Regions from separate parts of the Bradyrhizobium sp. UFLA05-89 genome, predicted to be linked through region 1. Evidence: riboswitches for the same ligand, from Rfam matches in the RefSeq annotation. Region 1 holds a riboswitch; the other holds the start of a gene.
The links. Region 1 has a riboswitch for cobalamin ahead of metE (5-methyltetrahydropteroyltriglutamate--homocysteine S-methyltransferase). Riboswitches for the same ligand answer to the same signal wherever they lie in the genome.

Region 1 (7,151 bases):
CCGCGCCATGCACACCTCGCTCAATCTCTACGCGGAGCACGAATTCAACGCGTCCACCTTCACGGCGCGTTCGATCGCCGGCACTGGCGCAGACATGTACTCCGCCATCACCGGCGCCATCGGTGCGCTGCGCGGACCCAAGCACGGCGGCGCCAACGAGGTCGCCTTTGAGGTGCAGAAGCGCTATGCCGACGTCGAGGAAGCCGATGCCGACATCCGCCGGCGGATTGCGGCCAAGGAGGTCGTCATCGGATTCGGCCACCCCGTCTACACGATCGCCGATCCGCGCAACAAGGTGATCAAGGAGGTCGCCCGCCGCCTGTCGCGCGATGCAGGCGCAATGAAGATGTTCGAGATCGCGAACCGGATCGAGGCGGTGATGGCCGAGACCAAGAAGATGTTCGCCAATCTCGACTGGTTCAGCGCCGTCTCCTACCACATGATGGGCGTGCCGACCGCGATGTTCACGCCGCTGTTCGTGATCGCCCGCACGTCTGGATGGGCCGCCCATATCATCGAGCAGCGCATCGACAACAAGATCATCCGTCCCTCCGCCAACTATGTCGGTCCGGAGAATTTGACTTTCGTGCCGCTCGACCAGCGCAGCGGCCTGCGCCCGTCGGTTCGTGCCGCCTGAAGGATCAGAGATGCCGTATCTCATCGCCGCCGATCTACCTCGTGAATCCGCCGGCAACCGCTTTCGCGCATTGTTGAAGCAGCCCGGCATCCTGAAGCTGCCGGGCGCCCATAACGGCATGGCGGCGCTCCAGGCCAGAGCCGCCGGGTTCGAGGGGCTTTATCTGTCGGGCGCAGCCATGACGGCGTCGATGGGACTGCCGGATCTCGGCATCATCACCGTGGATGAAGTTGCCTTCTTCATCCGGCAAATCGCCCGCGCATCGTGCCTGCCTTTGCTCGTCGACGCCGACACCGGCTACGGCGAGGCATTGAATGTCATGCACGCAACCCGCGTGTTCGAGGACGCCGGTGCCGGCGCACTTCATCTCGAAGACCAGATCCTGCCGAAGAAATGCGGCCATCTGAACGACAAGAAGATCGCCGACGCGCATGACATGGCGGCCAAGGTCGCGGCTGCATCGAAAGCGCGCCGCGATCTCGTGATCATCGCCCGGACCGATGCGGCCGCAAGCGAAGGTCTCGACGGAGCGGTCGCCCGCGCAAAGCTCTACATGGAGGCAGGCGCAGACGCGATCTTCCCGGAAGCGCTTAATACAGCCGACATGTTTCGCACTTTCGCCCAACGCATGCCCGGCGTGCCGCTCCTCGCCAACATGACGGAATTTGGAAAGACTCCATTTTTCACGGCCGCTGAGTTCGAAGCCATGGGCTACGCAATGGTGATCTGGCCCGTTTCGTCGTTGCGAATGGCCAACAAGGCCCAGGCAGACCTCTATGCCGCAATTTCGCGTGATGGCGGCACGCATAAGGTCGTTGACCGCATGCAGACGCGTGCGGAACTCTATGCGACAATTGGATTACAAGTCTACGAAGCTCTCGATTCATCGATCGTCCAAACGATCGTTCCAGCCGGTATGCCACAGCGGAAGTGATCTTCGAGAGGTTGACGTCACCCCTCTCTTGCAGATAATCGAAGCCGTCGAGGTTCTCCGGGTCCCGCTTGATCCGGAGCTAAGAGGGAAGCCGGTGCGCTCCTGGTTCACTTGAACCGAAGCAATGCCGGCGCTGCCCCCGCAACTGTAAGCGGTGAGCCCGCATCCATCAGTGTCACTGAAGCGAAAGCTTCGGGAAGGCCGGATGCAGGCGATGACCCGCGAGCCAGGAGACCTGCCCCGACAACATAATCGTCCACGGGCGGGGTGTCCCGGTGGTGCGCCAAGCAGCTGCCGCTTCTGCGCGGCACTCCTGCCAGCGTCCGCCATGGCCTTTTGCCCCCACCACAATGGGGTTAAAGCTATGACTTCTCTTTCACTTCCAATTGCAACGCTCGGCGCGCCCCGTATCGGGCCGCGCCGCGAACTCAAACTCGCGCTCGAAGGCTTCTGGGCCGGCAAGATCAGCGAGCAACAGCTTCTTGATACCGCGGCCGGGCTTCGTGCCGCCAACTGGGCGCGCCAGAAATCGCTCGGTGCCACGATCGTTCCTTCGAACGACTTCTCGCTCTACGACCAGGTGCTCGATACCAGCGTGATGGTCGGCGCCATTCCGGAGGCTTACGGCTGGACCGGCGGTGCCGTCTCGCTCAAGACCTACTTCGCGATGGCGCGCGGCTCGCAAGGCGATGGTCACGACGCGAGCTGCGGCCACGCCCATCACGGTCATGGCGCAACCGCGCAGGAGATGACCAAGTGGTTCGACACCAACTACCACTACATGGTTCCCGAATTTCGTAAGGGCCAGACATTCAAACTCTCGTCTCGCAAGGCGATCGAGGAGTATGACGAGGCAAAAGCACTCGGCTATCAGACACGCCCGGTGCTGGTCGGTCCCGTTACTTTCCTGAAGCTCGGCAAAAGCCATGACGCCGGCTTCGATCCGGTTTCGCTGCTCGACGGCCTCGTGCCCGTTTATGTCGAGGTTCTCAAGGAATTGGCCCAGCGTGGCGCCGATTGGGTCCAGATCGACGAGCCCTGCCTGGTGCTTGATCTCGACGACGCGGCGCGAAACGCACTCCAGCGCGCCTATGCGCAGTTCGCAAAGGAAGTCCCTGGCATCAAGATCATGCTCGCCACGTATTTCGGCGCGCTAGGCGACAATCTCGCGACCGCTTTGGCGTTGCCCGTCGCCGGTCTCCACGTCGATCTCGTCCGTGCACCTCAGCAACTGGCCCAGATCGAGGCGGGCGCCCGTGCCGATCTCGTGATCTCTCTCGGCGTCATCGACGGCCGCAACGTCTGGCGTTCCAACCTCTCGGCACTGGTCGATCGTTTCAAGCCCACCGTCGCAAAGTTCGGCAACGATCGTGTTCAGATCGCGCCCACCTGCTCGCTCCTGCACACGCCAATCGATCTCGAGCTCGAGACCGATCTCGATCCGGACGTGAAGAGTTGGCTCGCCTTCTCGGTCCAGAAGATCGCCGAGCTTGCGACCGTGGCGAAGGCGCTGGCCGGCGACAAGAGTGTCGCGGATGCCCTTGCCGCATCCGACCTTGCGGCAACCGCACGCAAGACGTCACCGAAGATCCACGATGCGAGCGTTGCCAAGCGGATGGCTGCGATCGACGATGCCATGCGTCGTCGCACCAGCGCTTTCGAGAGCCGTGCGGCCGTTCAGCGCAAGCGCTTCGAACTGCCCGCCTTCCCGACCACCACGATCGGTTCGTTCCCACAAACCGCTGACGTCCGCAACGCCCGTGCAGCGCACGCGAAGGGCAAGCTAACCGATGCGCAGTACGAGCAGTTCCTCCGTGAGGAAACCGCCCGCACCGTGCGCTGGCAGGAAGAGATCGGTCTCGACGTGCTCGTGCACGGCGAATTCGAGCGCAACGACATGGTGCAGTATTTCGGCGAGCAGCTCTCCGGCTTCGTGTTCACCAAATACGGCTGGGTGCAGTCCTACGGCTCCCGCTACGTCCGTCCGCCGATCCTGTTCGGGGACGTCTCGCGGCCGAAGCCGATGACGGTCGAATGGTGGCGTTATTCGCAGTCGCTGACCAAGAAGCCGATGAAGGCGATGCTCACGGGGCCGGTGACGATCCTGAACTGGTCGTTCGTCCGTGACGATATGCCACGCAGCGAAGCCTGCCGTCAGATCGCGCTCGCGATCCGCGACGAGGTGACGGACCTCGAAAAGGCCGGCGCAACGATGATCCAGATTGACGAAGCCGCCCTGCGCGAGGGCCTGCCGCTCCGCCATTCCGAGTGGAAGACCTATCTCGATTGGGCGGTGGAGAGCTTCCGCATCTGTTCGACGGGCGTCGCCGATGCCACGCAGATCCACACTCATATGTGCTACTCGGAGTTCAACGCCATTATCGACGCGATTGCGGCGATGGACGCCGACGTTATCTCGATCGAGACGTCGCGTTCGAAGATGGAGCTGCTCGATGCGTTCACCGGATTCAAATACCCGAACGACATCGGCCCCGGCGTCTACGACATCCACTCGCCGCGCGTCCCCGAAACCAGCGAGATGAAGGATCTCATGACGCTGGCCCGGAAGCGGCTGTCGGACTCGCAGCTCTGGATCAATCCGGACTGCGGCCTGAAGACGCGCAAATGGGAGGAAGTTCGCCCAGCGCTCGCCAACATGGTTGCGGCGGCGCGCGAGCTGCGCAAGGCATCCTGATGCCGGCCTGAGTTCGATCGTTTAGGCCCTCTCCAAGGAGACTTGCGATGCGCTTCTGGATCAAATGTACCGGCTTCGACAGCGGCAAGCCGTATCACGTCAACTTCTCGCTGGTCGGCGGAATGTGGCGTGACGGCGACAAGACGATCCTGGAGTTCGTCGGCAGCGGCGCCCAGACGATCGAGGTTCGCGAGACGCCTGAGGACATCCTCGCCATCCACCTTGGCACATCGGAGGCCGGGAAAGCGTGAATGTCATGACGAACGACGCCGGCACTCACGCAAGTCAGGTGCTGGCCGATTTGAGGAAGGTTGGCGCGCATCCGGATCACTGGTATGCGGTCGCCTGGTCGCACGAGGTCCAACCCGAACGCGCGTTCGCCTCGTCTTTTGCGGGCGAACCGATCGTCATCGTCCGCACGAAGACCAGCGAGCTCTTTGCGTTGGAGGATCGTTGCGCCCACCGGCAGGTGCCTCTGTCAAAGGGCGTCGTGAAGGATTGCCATCTACATTGCTGCTATCACGGCTGGAGCTACGACTCCTCGGGCCGCTGTGTCGATGTGCCGTATCTCGGCAAGGAGAAGCATCCGAACGGCGTCAAGTCCTACCCCTGCTGCGAACGCGATGGTGTCGTGTTGGTGTGGCCAGGCAACGTGCCAGCTGCAACGCCACCCTCAACGCTCGGGGCCGCGGCGGACCGGGGCTACAAGACCCGCCGCTTCGGCCAGATCGTCAATTGCCATTACACCTTCATGCACGAGAACCTGATGGACATGAACCATCAGTTCTTGCATCGGCGAACGACGGGGAAAGTCGGACCGCGCTATCTCGGCAAGCGATCAGGCGATGGTTGGATGGAGCTCGACTACAGCTTTCGGCGTCCCGGTGAACGGGCCCCCCTTGGGGAGGGCCTGATCATCGGCAGCCTACGTCCTGCCTCTACGGCTCCGCGCGACCTTATGACGATTCGGACCGACTACCCGCACCAATCGTTGCGTCTTTGGACCTCGGGGGAGGCCCCGGTGCTGAATGTCTGGCTGGGTTACACACCAATCGATGCGGAACAACGGAAGAACCGGACGTTCATCGTACTGTCCGTTCGGCGACCAAAAATCCCGGGGCTACTGGAGATGGTCTGGCCGTTGTTGGCCAAATTCACTGATCGTGTGTTCGACGAAGATCGTGAAATTGTCGAGATGGAGCAGGCCGCTTATGAAGCGCAAGGTGGTGATCGGAATCAGGAAGTCTTTCCAGCCATTCGCGACCTACGAGAATTGCTTGCCCGCCGTGGTTTGCGCAGCTGCGGTCGTTGCGACTAACGAATCTAATTGACCGCCGCCTTTGCTCCTAACTCTCTAACGTATGCTGGAATGGCCATGGTCGCATGGTTCATTTGGAGCTGTTCCACGGCATCGTTTCATTGCATTAGACGTCGCTGGCGGTCAGAACTTGAATGATGTCTCGATCTCGTACGTGCGGCGCGCCCCCAAGAAAATCTGGTCCGGATAGAACGGATCGCTCCATGTTGCATAAACTTTGTCGGTCACGTTCCGCACCCGAAAAGTCACGCGCGTGTTGTCGAAGGTCGGAAAGCGCGCCGACTTCGGAATGTCAACGAAGGCAAATATGTCGGCCGTGGTATAGGCCAGCATGGTCACGGTGTTGGCGTCTGTGGTGTAACGATCACCGACATGACGGACCGAGAACCCTGCTTCAACCGGCAGCCAGCCGGGATTGAGGAAGCGGTAGGAGGCGCCGCCATTCACGACCAGCGCGGGAATATTCGGCGGCGTGTTGCCGGAATAGGTGCCCCCGGTGAAATCAAAATCCGCATAGCGGGCGTTAACGTAGGCGACGTTCCCCCAAAGCTTCAGTTCCGGGACTGGGCGCGCGGCGGCGGCGAACTCGACGCCCTGGGATTTGACCCTACCGGCGATGCCGACGGTCTGACCGCCCTGAGCCGTATAGACATTGTTGCGCTCGATATCGAAGGCGGAGAAAGTCCATTCGGCCCGGCCATCCCACAGGAGGTTCTTGACGCCGGTCTCGTAGCTGCGCGCATCCGTGAGCGTAAGCTTCTGTGTCGGGTTCAACAGAAAGATGCTGCCGGCCGACAGATCGCTTGCGGTCGCATATTGGCTGTAGAACATCAGCCCCGGGAGCGCTTCCCAGGTGTAACCGATCCGTCCTGTGACTGGGTCCCAGTTGGCCGAATAAGGAAAGCCGGCCTTGCTCGCGCCGAACACGTCGGTCGACGTGCGATCGAGCGTGAACGGATTGTAGCGCAGGCCACCTATCAAGGCGAAGGTCGGCGTCAGCTTCAGACGATCCTCGATGTTGAATGCGATGCTGTCGATCGTGGCGGTCTGGCGCTGTGTCGTCAGCAGCCCGTAATACCCCCGGGTGGGATCGACGAGCGCAACTTGATCATAGGGGAAGTTGGCTGCGGCTGGACGCGTGAAGTCGAGGTGATACGCTTCCACCCCTGTCACGAGCCTGTTCTCCATGCCGAAGAAGCGCGAGTTCCAGGTCAGGTCGGTGTTGTTGCCGACGGTATTCTGGTTGTGATGGACGAAGAAGCGCTCGCGGTCGATCGGATTAGCGGCCCGCGCAGGGTCGTTGTTGAACGCGCTCACCTCGCTGTTGTACCAGTCGCGGCTGGCATTGTACTCGTAGGTCTGGCTCCTCAGCGTCACGTCATTGTTGAGATTCCACTCAAAGCCACTGCGCGCCCAAAGCTCCTTGATGGTCTTGTGGTTGTCGAGCACGTTGTAATTCGTGCTCAGCGTCCGGCTATCGATCGTGACCGCACCGAGATTGGTGCCGTTGTAGTCCGACACCTTCGTGCCGGAGACGATCCCGCTCGTGGCATATGGACCGCTGTAG
Region 2 (7,151 bases), on a different contig from region 1:
GCCCATGTGCACGACGGCGTCCATGCCCTGCTGCCGGAGCCAGAGATAGAACGCGACATAGGCATGGCGCGGGGTGCGCGAAAGATCGTGATAGTCGGCGTCGCGGTGACTGACATAGCCACGTTCCGGCTGCACCGCGATGATAGCCTTGCCGCTTCTGATCGCCGCGAAATGAAATGCGCCGCCGCGGCAGCTCGGATCATTCTCCGGCGGCCCCCAGGCGCGGGCCAGATCGTCCTGCAATGCCTGCGGAAGGCGGGAAAGCGCCGCGCGATAATCGGCTGCGCTCCACGTCAATTCCTGTTTCAGCAAGTGATCGCCGAGAGCACTCTGTGGTTCAACATCGAAGCCAGCTTCGCTGAGATCAGAGAGCAGCGCCTCGACGGACGCAAGCGCATCGAGCCCGACCGCGTGGGCGATCTGGTGCGGCCGACCGGGATAGTTGGAGAGCACGATCGCCAGCCGCTTCTCGCTTGCCGGCTTCTCCGCGAGCCGCTGCCAGGCCGCCACGCGCGCAACGACGGCGGCAATGCGCTCTTCGTCCGGCCGATGGGCGAGATGCGCGAATTGCAGATCAGGATCGCGCTCGCCAGCCGACTTGAAGCTCACCACGCCCGCAAACACGCGGCCGTCGACCTCCGGCAGCACGACGTGCATCGCAAGATCGCCCGGCGAGAGACCGCGGAGCGACTCGGCCCAGTCCTCACGACGTGCCGTGGAGAGCGCGACCTGGAAGACCGGGCATGACGCAGCATCGAACGGCGTCGTGCCGTCATCGCCAAGCGCAGAGAACGCCGTCGCGTTGACGATGGCCGCTGGCAGACATTGTGCAAACAGTGCGCGTAGCCAATCCGCCACGCCGGGCGCTTTCAACGATGTAACGAAGACACCAAAGGCTTCGAAACCTCTCTCGCGCAGCGCTGCGATCAGCGCATCGACGGGCGCAGTATCGGCGGCCGTGAGATAAGAGCGATAGAAGGTCACGATCGCGCGAGGTTTTCCGCCGGGGTCGGGCAGCGCCCCGACAACGCCGCTTCCCGGCTCGTAAAATCCAATCTCGGGAACCTCGATCTCACCTACCACCGGTCCCGCATAGAGACCCGAGGCCAGCGCAAGCTGCGCGATCGCGGCTTGTGCGGCGACCGGTCCGCCCTTGTCGCAGAGCACTTTCAGCCGTCTGAGCGTCGAGACCGGCAAGGTCGAGAACGCATCCAGCCGTTCATCGTCGCGACCATCCGCTGGCAACACGGCAAGCGCGATGCCGCGGTCCTTCGCCAGTTGCTGCAGGGCTGCAAGCCCATACGCCCAATAGGACTCGCCGCCGATCAGGCGCAGCAGAATGCCGCGCGCTTGCGACAGCGTCCGCTCGATATAGGTGTCGACCGACAACGGATGACGCAGCTCGGCGAGATTCGCCAGCCGCAGCGACGGCAGGCTCGCGCACCCTCGCCGCCAACCAGCCGCGAACGCGGCGAGATCTGAGTCCGAGAACGAGAGCACCACGAGATCGGCCGGATCCTGGCCGATGTCCCTTGGCGTCGCAGTCTCTTCCAGACCACGGCTCTCGCGGAAGACGACGTGCATCAGATCCCAAGCCCTGAGATACCAAGTCCTGCCTTGATCGCGGTCTCGTCGATGTCGCCATGCTCGCCGATCACGACCAGCTTGGATTGCCGGGGACGCACGCCCCAGGGCTGATCGAACTGGTGCCGCACGCGTTCGCCGACCGATTGCAGCAACAGCCGCATCGGTTTGCCCTTGACCGCGATATAGCCCTTTGCGCGCAGCACGTTCTGCTCGCGCGCCAGCCGTTGCACCGAGGCGATCAGCGCCTCGACGTCGACGACCTCAGGCAGATCGATCACGACGGAGTTGAAATCATTGTGCTCGTGATCGTCCTCGCCGTCGTGATGCGAGGGGCGCGCGGCGAGATCATCTTCGGCCGCCGCCTCAAGACCGAGGATCACGCGCAAGTCCACCGCGCCGTCGACGACCGGCAGCATTGGAACGGGGCGCGGCATTTCCGCCGCGATCGCCGCCTTCGCTGCTTCGAGTCCCGCCGCGCCGGCAAGATCGGCCTTGGTCAGGAGCACGATATCGGCGCAGGCGATCTGGTCCTCGAACACCTCCGACAGCGGCGTCTCGTGATCGAGATTCTCATCCGCCGCGCGCTGCGCCTCCACCGCAGCCGGATCGGGCGCGAAGCGTCCGGCCGCGACAGCCTCGGCGTCGGCGAGCGCAATCACGCCGTCGACCGTGATGCGTGAGCGGATCTCCGGCCAGTCGAACGCTTTCAGCAGCGGCTTCGGCAAGGCCAGCCCCGACGTTTCGATCAGAATATGATCCGGCCTCACCCGACGTGCGAGCAGTTGCTCCATCGCCGGAATGAAATCGTCGGCCACGGTGCAGCAGATGCAGCCATTGGCGAGTTCGACGATGTTTTCCTCCGGGCAATTGGCATCTGCGCAGGATTTCAGGATCTCGCCGTCAACACCTTCGCTGCCGAATTCGTTGACGAGCACCGCGAGCTTCTTGCCGTTGGCATTGCTGATCAGATGCTGGATCAGCGTCGTCTTGCCTGATCCCAGAAAACCCGTGACGACCGTGACCGGGACTTTTGCGAGCGTGTTCATTCGGCGGCCTCCGGCACGACGGCGATGGGGGGAATGCGGGCAAGCGATTGCTTGCGGAAGATTTCGGGGCGGCTGCGCCATGGCACGATGCCGTCGGGCGCAGCCGCGTAAGCCGAAGCGCCTGCGATCACATCGTTCGCATTGGCATCCGACAGGCGGCCGTAGACGTAGGACCATCGGCCCGGCGCGCTGAGTGCGACCGAGCAGCCCTGGCTACACGCCGAGAGGCATTCGACGGGAACCAGGTTGACGCCCTCGGGCACGCCGGCCTCGAGGATCGCGGCATGCAGCCGTGCGCCGGGCGTGGCTTCACCTTCGCCGGGTGTCTGCCCGGCGCGGCAGGTGATACAAACGTGAAGTGTGACGGCCATCGCCCCTTCCAGGATATCTGCGGGAGGCGATGAGGCGCACGAACCGCTCGAAAGAGGGTCCGTTTCCCCGTCGCGGAACACCCCGTCCGCCGGTCCAAAACAGTCGCGCTGGCAGGTCTCCCGGCTTGCGGAGCAGGGTATTTCCCTTCGATCCCCGCCTTCCCGATCCCATGGGATCAGTGGCTTCGGGCATCTCTCCGGTCACGGTCGCGGGGGCGGCTGCTTTTCGAACACGAATCTTGCCGATTCGAGCCCTATCGCATTCCCTCTTCGCCTGTCGTAGGACAGGAACCAACACTGGCCCACCATTTGCCCATGGCCGCCACTTGTCAAGCCGAAGGACCATTTCAGATGACGCCTGAACCGGATACCCCAGCGGTGCAAGACACCGACGCCCGGCATGCCACGAAAATGGCGAAGAAGAAGGTTGCCCGCGACAAGATCATGGCGACCAAGAGCGGCGAAAAGGGGCTGATCATCGTCCATACCGGCGCGGGCAAGGGCAAGTCCTCCTCCGCCTTCGGCATGATCGTTCGTTGCGTCGCGCATGGCTTCCCTTGCGCGGTCGTCCAGTTCATCAAGGGCGCCTGGGATACCGGCGAGCGCCGCCTGCTCACCGGGCATTTTGGCGATCTCTGCCAGTTCCACGCCATGGGCGAAGGTTTTACCTGGGAGACGCAGGACCGCGCCCGCGACATCGCCGCGGCGAAGGCCGGCTGGGAGAAGGCGAAGGAGCTGATCCTCGACCCCAATTTGCGCATGGTCGTGCTCGACGAGATCAACATCGCAATGCGCTACGACTATCTCGATATTGCCGAGGTCGTCGACTTCCTGAAAACGCAGAAGCCGCCGCTGACGCATGTCGTCCTCACCGGACGCAACGCCAAGGACGAGCTGATCGAGATCGCCGATCTCGTCACCGAGATGACGCTGGTGAAACATCCGTTCCGCTCCGGCATCAAGGCACAAGCCGGCGTCGAGTTCTGAGACTTCGATGGCGCGCGCATTGATGATCCAGGGAGCGGGCTCGGACGTGGGCAAGTCGCTCGTCGTCGCGGGCCTTGCGCGTGCCGCAAAGCGCCGCGGCCTGCGCGTGCTTCCCTTCAAGCCGCAGAACATGTCGAACAATGCGGCGGTGACCGTCGATGGCGGAGAGATCGGCCGCGCGCAGGCGCTCCAGGCGCTCGCCGCCGGCGTCGAGCCGCACACCGACATGAATCCCGTGCTGCTCAAGCCCGAGACCGATGTCGGCGCGCAAGTCATCGTCCAAGGCAAGCGCATCGCCACCGCGCGCGCCCGCGACTACGCGGCGATGAAGCCGACGCTGATGGGCGCCGTGCTCGAAAGCTTCGAACGGCTGAAGACGCGCGCCGATCTCGTGCTGGTCGAAGGCGCCGGCAGCCCGGCCGAAGTCAATCTGCGCAAGGCCGACATCGCCAATATGGGCTTTGCCCGCAAGGCTGATGTTCCGGTGGTGCTGGTCGGCGACATCGACCGCGGCGGCGTCATCGCGCAGCTCGTCGGCATCAAGACCGTGATCGATCCTGACGATGCCGCGATGATCCAGGGGTTCGTCATCAACAAGTTCCGCGGTGATCCCACGCTGTTCGACGACGGCTACCGGCTGATCCAGGACAAGACATCCTGGCGCGGCTTTGGCGTGCTGCCCTGGTTTAACCGCGCCGGCGAATTGCCGGCCGAGGATGCACTGGGATTGGGCGACGCGCGAAGGCCCGGCAGATGCAAGATCGCGTTTCTGGCGCTGTCGCGGATCGCCAATTTCGACGATCTCGATCCGCTCAAGCTCGAACCAAACGTTGACCTCGTGATGGTCCGTCCCGGCGAAGCCATCGCGGGCGACGTACAGCTCGTCATCATCCCTGGCTCGAAATCGACGCGCGGCGACCTCGCCTTCCTGCGCGCGCAAGGCTGGGACATCGATCTCCTCGCACATCACCGCCGCGGCGGGCACGTGCTGGGTGTCTGCGGCGGCTACCAGATGCTCGGCCGCAGCGTGGATGATCCCGAAGGCATCGAGGGCTCGACCGGCGCGACAGCCGGCCTCGGCCTTCTTGAGGTGACGACGGTGATGTCGCCGCAAAAAACGCTGACGCGCGTCACCGCGCGCCATGCCGGGACCAGCGAGCCGATTGACGCTTACGAGATTCACATTGGCCGCACCGATGGGCCGGATCGCGCGCGTCCCTTCGCGATGCTCGATGGTGCACCGGAGGGCGCCATCTCCAGCGATGGGCGCGTGCACGGCAGTTATCTGCATGGGCTGTTCACGTCGGACGGTTTCCGCAAGGCGTTCCTCGCGCAGCTCGATATTCCCACGACAGACCAGCCATACGGCGCAAGGGTCGAGAGCGCGCTCGACGCACTCGCCGATCACATCGAGGCCCATCTCGACGTCGAAGGCCTGCTCGCGCTGGCGCGCTGAAGGTCAACTGGAGAGCGTTGACGCAAGACGCGCCCATTCCCTCTCGTCGCCCGGCAGGCCCAGGCGCAGCCAATTCGGCTGCTGGCTGAAGACGCGCGACCAGATCCGGCCGCGCGCGAGCTTATCCTGCGCGGCAAGCGCATCACCGACATCGTACAGACGAAACAGTGGCGTGCCGCCGATCAGCCGCCATCCTTGCGCAGTCGCCATGGCATCGAGACGTGCGCAGTCTTGGCCGAGCCGCGCCGTCGTTGCGCTGGCCCATTCGCGATCGAGCAGCGCGCGCCGACCGACGGCGATCGCAGCGCCTGAGACCGGCCACGGCCCCGCCATCGCTACGAGCGTTGCAATGTCCGCTTCCGCGCCGAGCACAAAGCCAAGGCGCAAGCCTGCCAATCCGTAAAACTTGCCAAACGAGCGCAGGATCAGGAGGCCGCCCTGGCCAGCTTCGGGCGCGAGCGAGAGTTCGGGCAGCGCATCGGCAAAACTCTCATCGATCACGAGGCGACCGACGCGCGGCAAGATTGCAAGCAGATCGGCCTTGTCATGCTGCCGACCGTCGGGATTGTTGGGATTGACGACGACGGCGAGATCGGCACCAGCGAGCGCGTCGAGATTGGAGACCTCGGCAACGTCCCAGCCGACCGGAGAAAGCACCGCGGCATATTCATTGTAGGTCGGCGCGAGAATGCGCGCGCGGCCCTTGCGCGACAAACTCGGCAGACACTGGATCGCCGCCTGCGCGCCGGCCATGGCGAGCAGCGGCGCCTGCGTTGCATAGGCCTGCCGCGCGGCCTCGTGCAGCGCTTCAATCTCGGATCGCGACGGCAGCGCACGCCATGCGTGCTGTTCGATCTCGCCCACCGCGTAAGGCTGCCGATTGATGCCGGTCGACAGATCGATCCAGTCCTTGATGCGCCCGCCGAAACGCTGCATCGCGGAGTCGAGATTGCCACCATGCTCGCGCATCGCCGCCCCTCAAACCAATGCCAATGCTACGAGTAAGCCGCCCAGCAGCAGCATCGCGCGAACGTAGAGTTTCAGGCCCAACCGGATGTCAGCGCCAAGCGGATCGCGCGCGCCCGCGTTCAGCCAGGGCTCCTCGGTCACAGCGCCGTGATAGCTGCGCGGCCCGCTCAGGCGCACGCCGAGCGCACCCGCCATTGCCGCTTCCGGCCAGCCGGCATTCGGCGAGCGATGGCGATTTGCATCGCGCGACATGCAGGACAAGGGCGCCCAAGGGTGCGCCGTCACCAGCGCGAACAACAGGCCCGTCAGCCGCGCCGGAATGAAATTGGCGACGTCGTCGATGCGCGCGGCTGCCCAGCCGAACCAGAGGTGACGCTCGGAGCGATGACCGATCATGGAATCAAGCGTGTTGATCGCCTTGTAGCCAAGGATGCCGGGCAGGCCGAGCAGCGCGCCCCAAAACACCGGCGCCACGATGCCGTCGGAAGCATTCTCTGCGAGGCTCTCGAGCGCCGCACGCGCAATCCCGGCCTCATCGAGGGACGCGGGATCGCGGCCGACGATCTCTGCGACCGCAAGCCGCGCCGCGTCGATATCGCCCGACTGCAGGCGCTGCGCGACGGCAGCGACGTGATCGTGGAGCGAGCGCAGTGCGACCAGCGGCCAGGCCAGAACCCCAAGCAGGACGGCGCTCCACCCGGGAACGAGCCAGCTCTGCACGATCCAGCCGATGCC

Region 2: linked by a shared signal. The riboswitch ahead of SO139_RS24810 (DUF1636 family protein) and the one ahead of metE (5-methyltetrahydropteroyltriglutamate--homocysteine S-methyltransferase) in region 1 are both predicted to bind cobalamin.

Annotation. Positions count from the first base shown of each region.
Region 1 covers NZ_JBANBA010000014.1:23,432-30,582, forward strand. Annotated here, with positions in the region: gene prpC (bifunctional 2-methylcitrate synthase/citrate synthase) at 1-637, shown strand, start outside; gene prpB (methylisocitrate lyase) at 648-1,571, shown strand; cobalamin riboswitch at 1,605-1,828, shown strand; gene metE (5-methyltetrahydropteroyltriglutamate--homocysteine S-methyltransferase) at 1,936-4,266, shown strand; gene SO139_RS10110 (hypothetical protein) at 4,314-4,517, shown strand; gene SO139_RS10115 (Rieske 2Fe-2S domain-containing protein) at 4,523-5,584, shown strand; gene SO139_RS10120 (TonB-dependent receptor) at 5,708-7,151, opposite strand, start outside.
Region 2 covers NZ_JBANBA010000051.1:41,864-49,014, reverse strand. Annotated here, with positions in the region: gene cobN (cobaltochelatase subunit CobN) at 1-1,584, opposite strand, end outside; gene cobW (cobalamin biosynthesis protein CobW) at 1,584-2,633, opposite strand; gene SO139_RS24810 (DUF1636 family protein) at 2,630-3,004, opposite strand; cobalamin riboswitch at 3,098-3,315, opposite strand; gene cobO (cob(I)yrinic acid a,c-diamide adenosyltransferase) at 3,356-3,991, shown strand; gene SO139_RS24800 (cobyric acid synthase) at 3,999-5,447, shown strand; gene cobD (threonine-phosphate decarboxylase CobD) at 5,451-6,416, opposite strand; gene cbiB (adenosylcobinamide-phosphate synthase CbiB) at 6,426-7,151, opposite strand, start outside.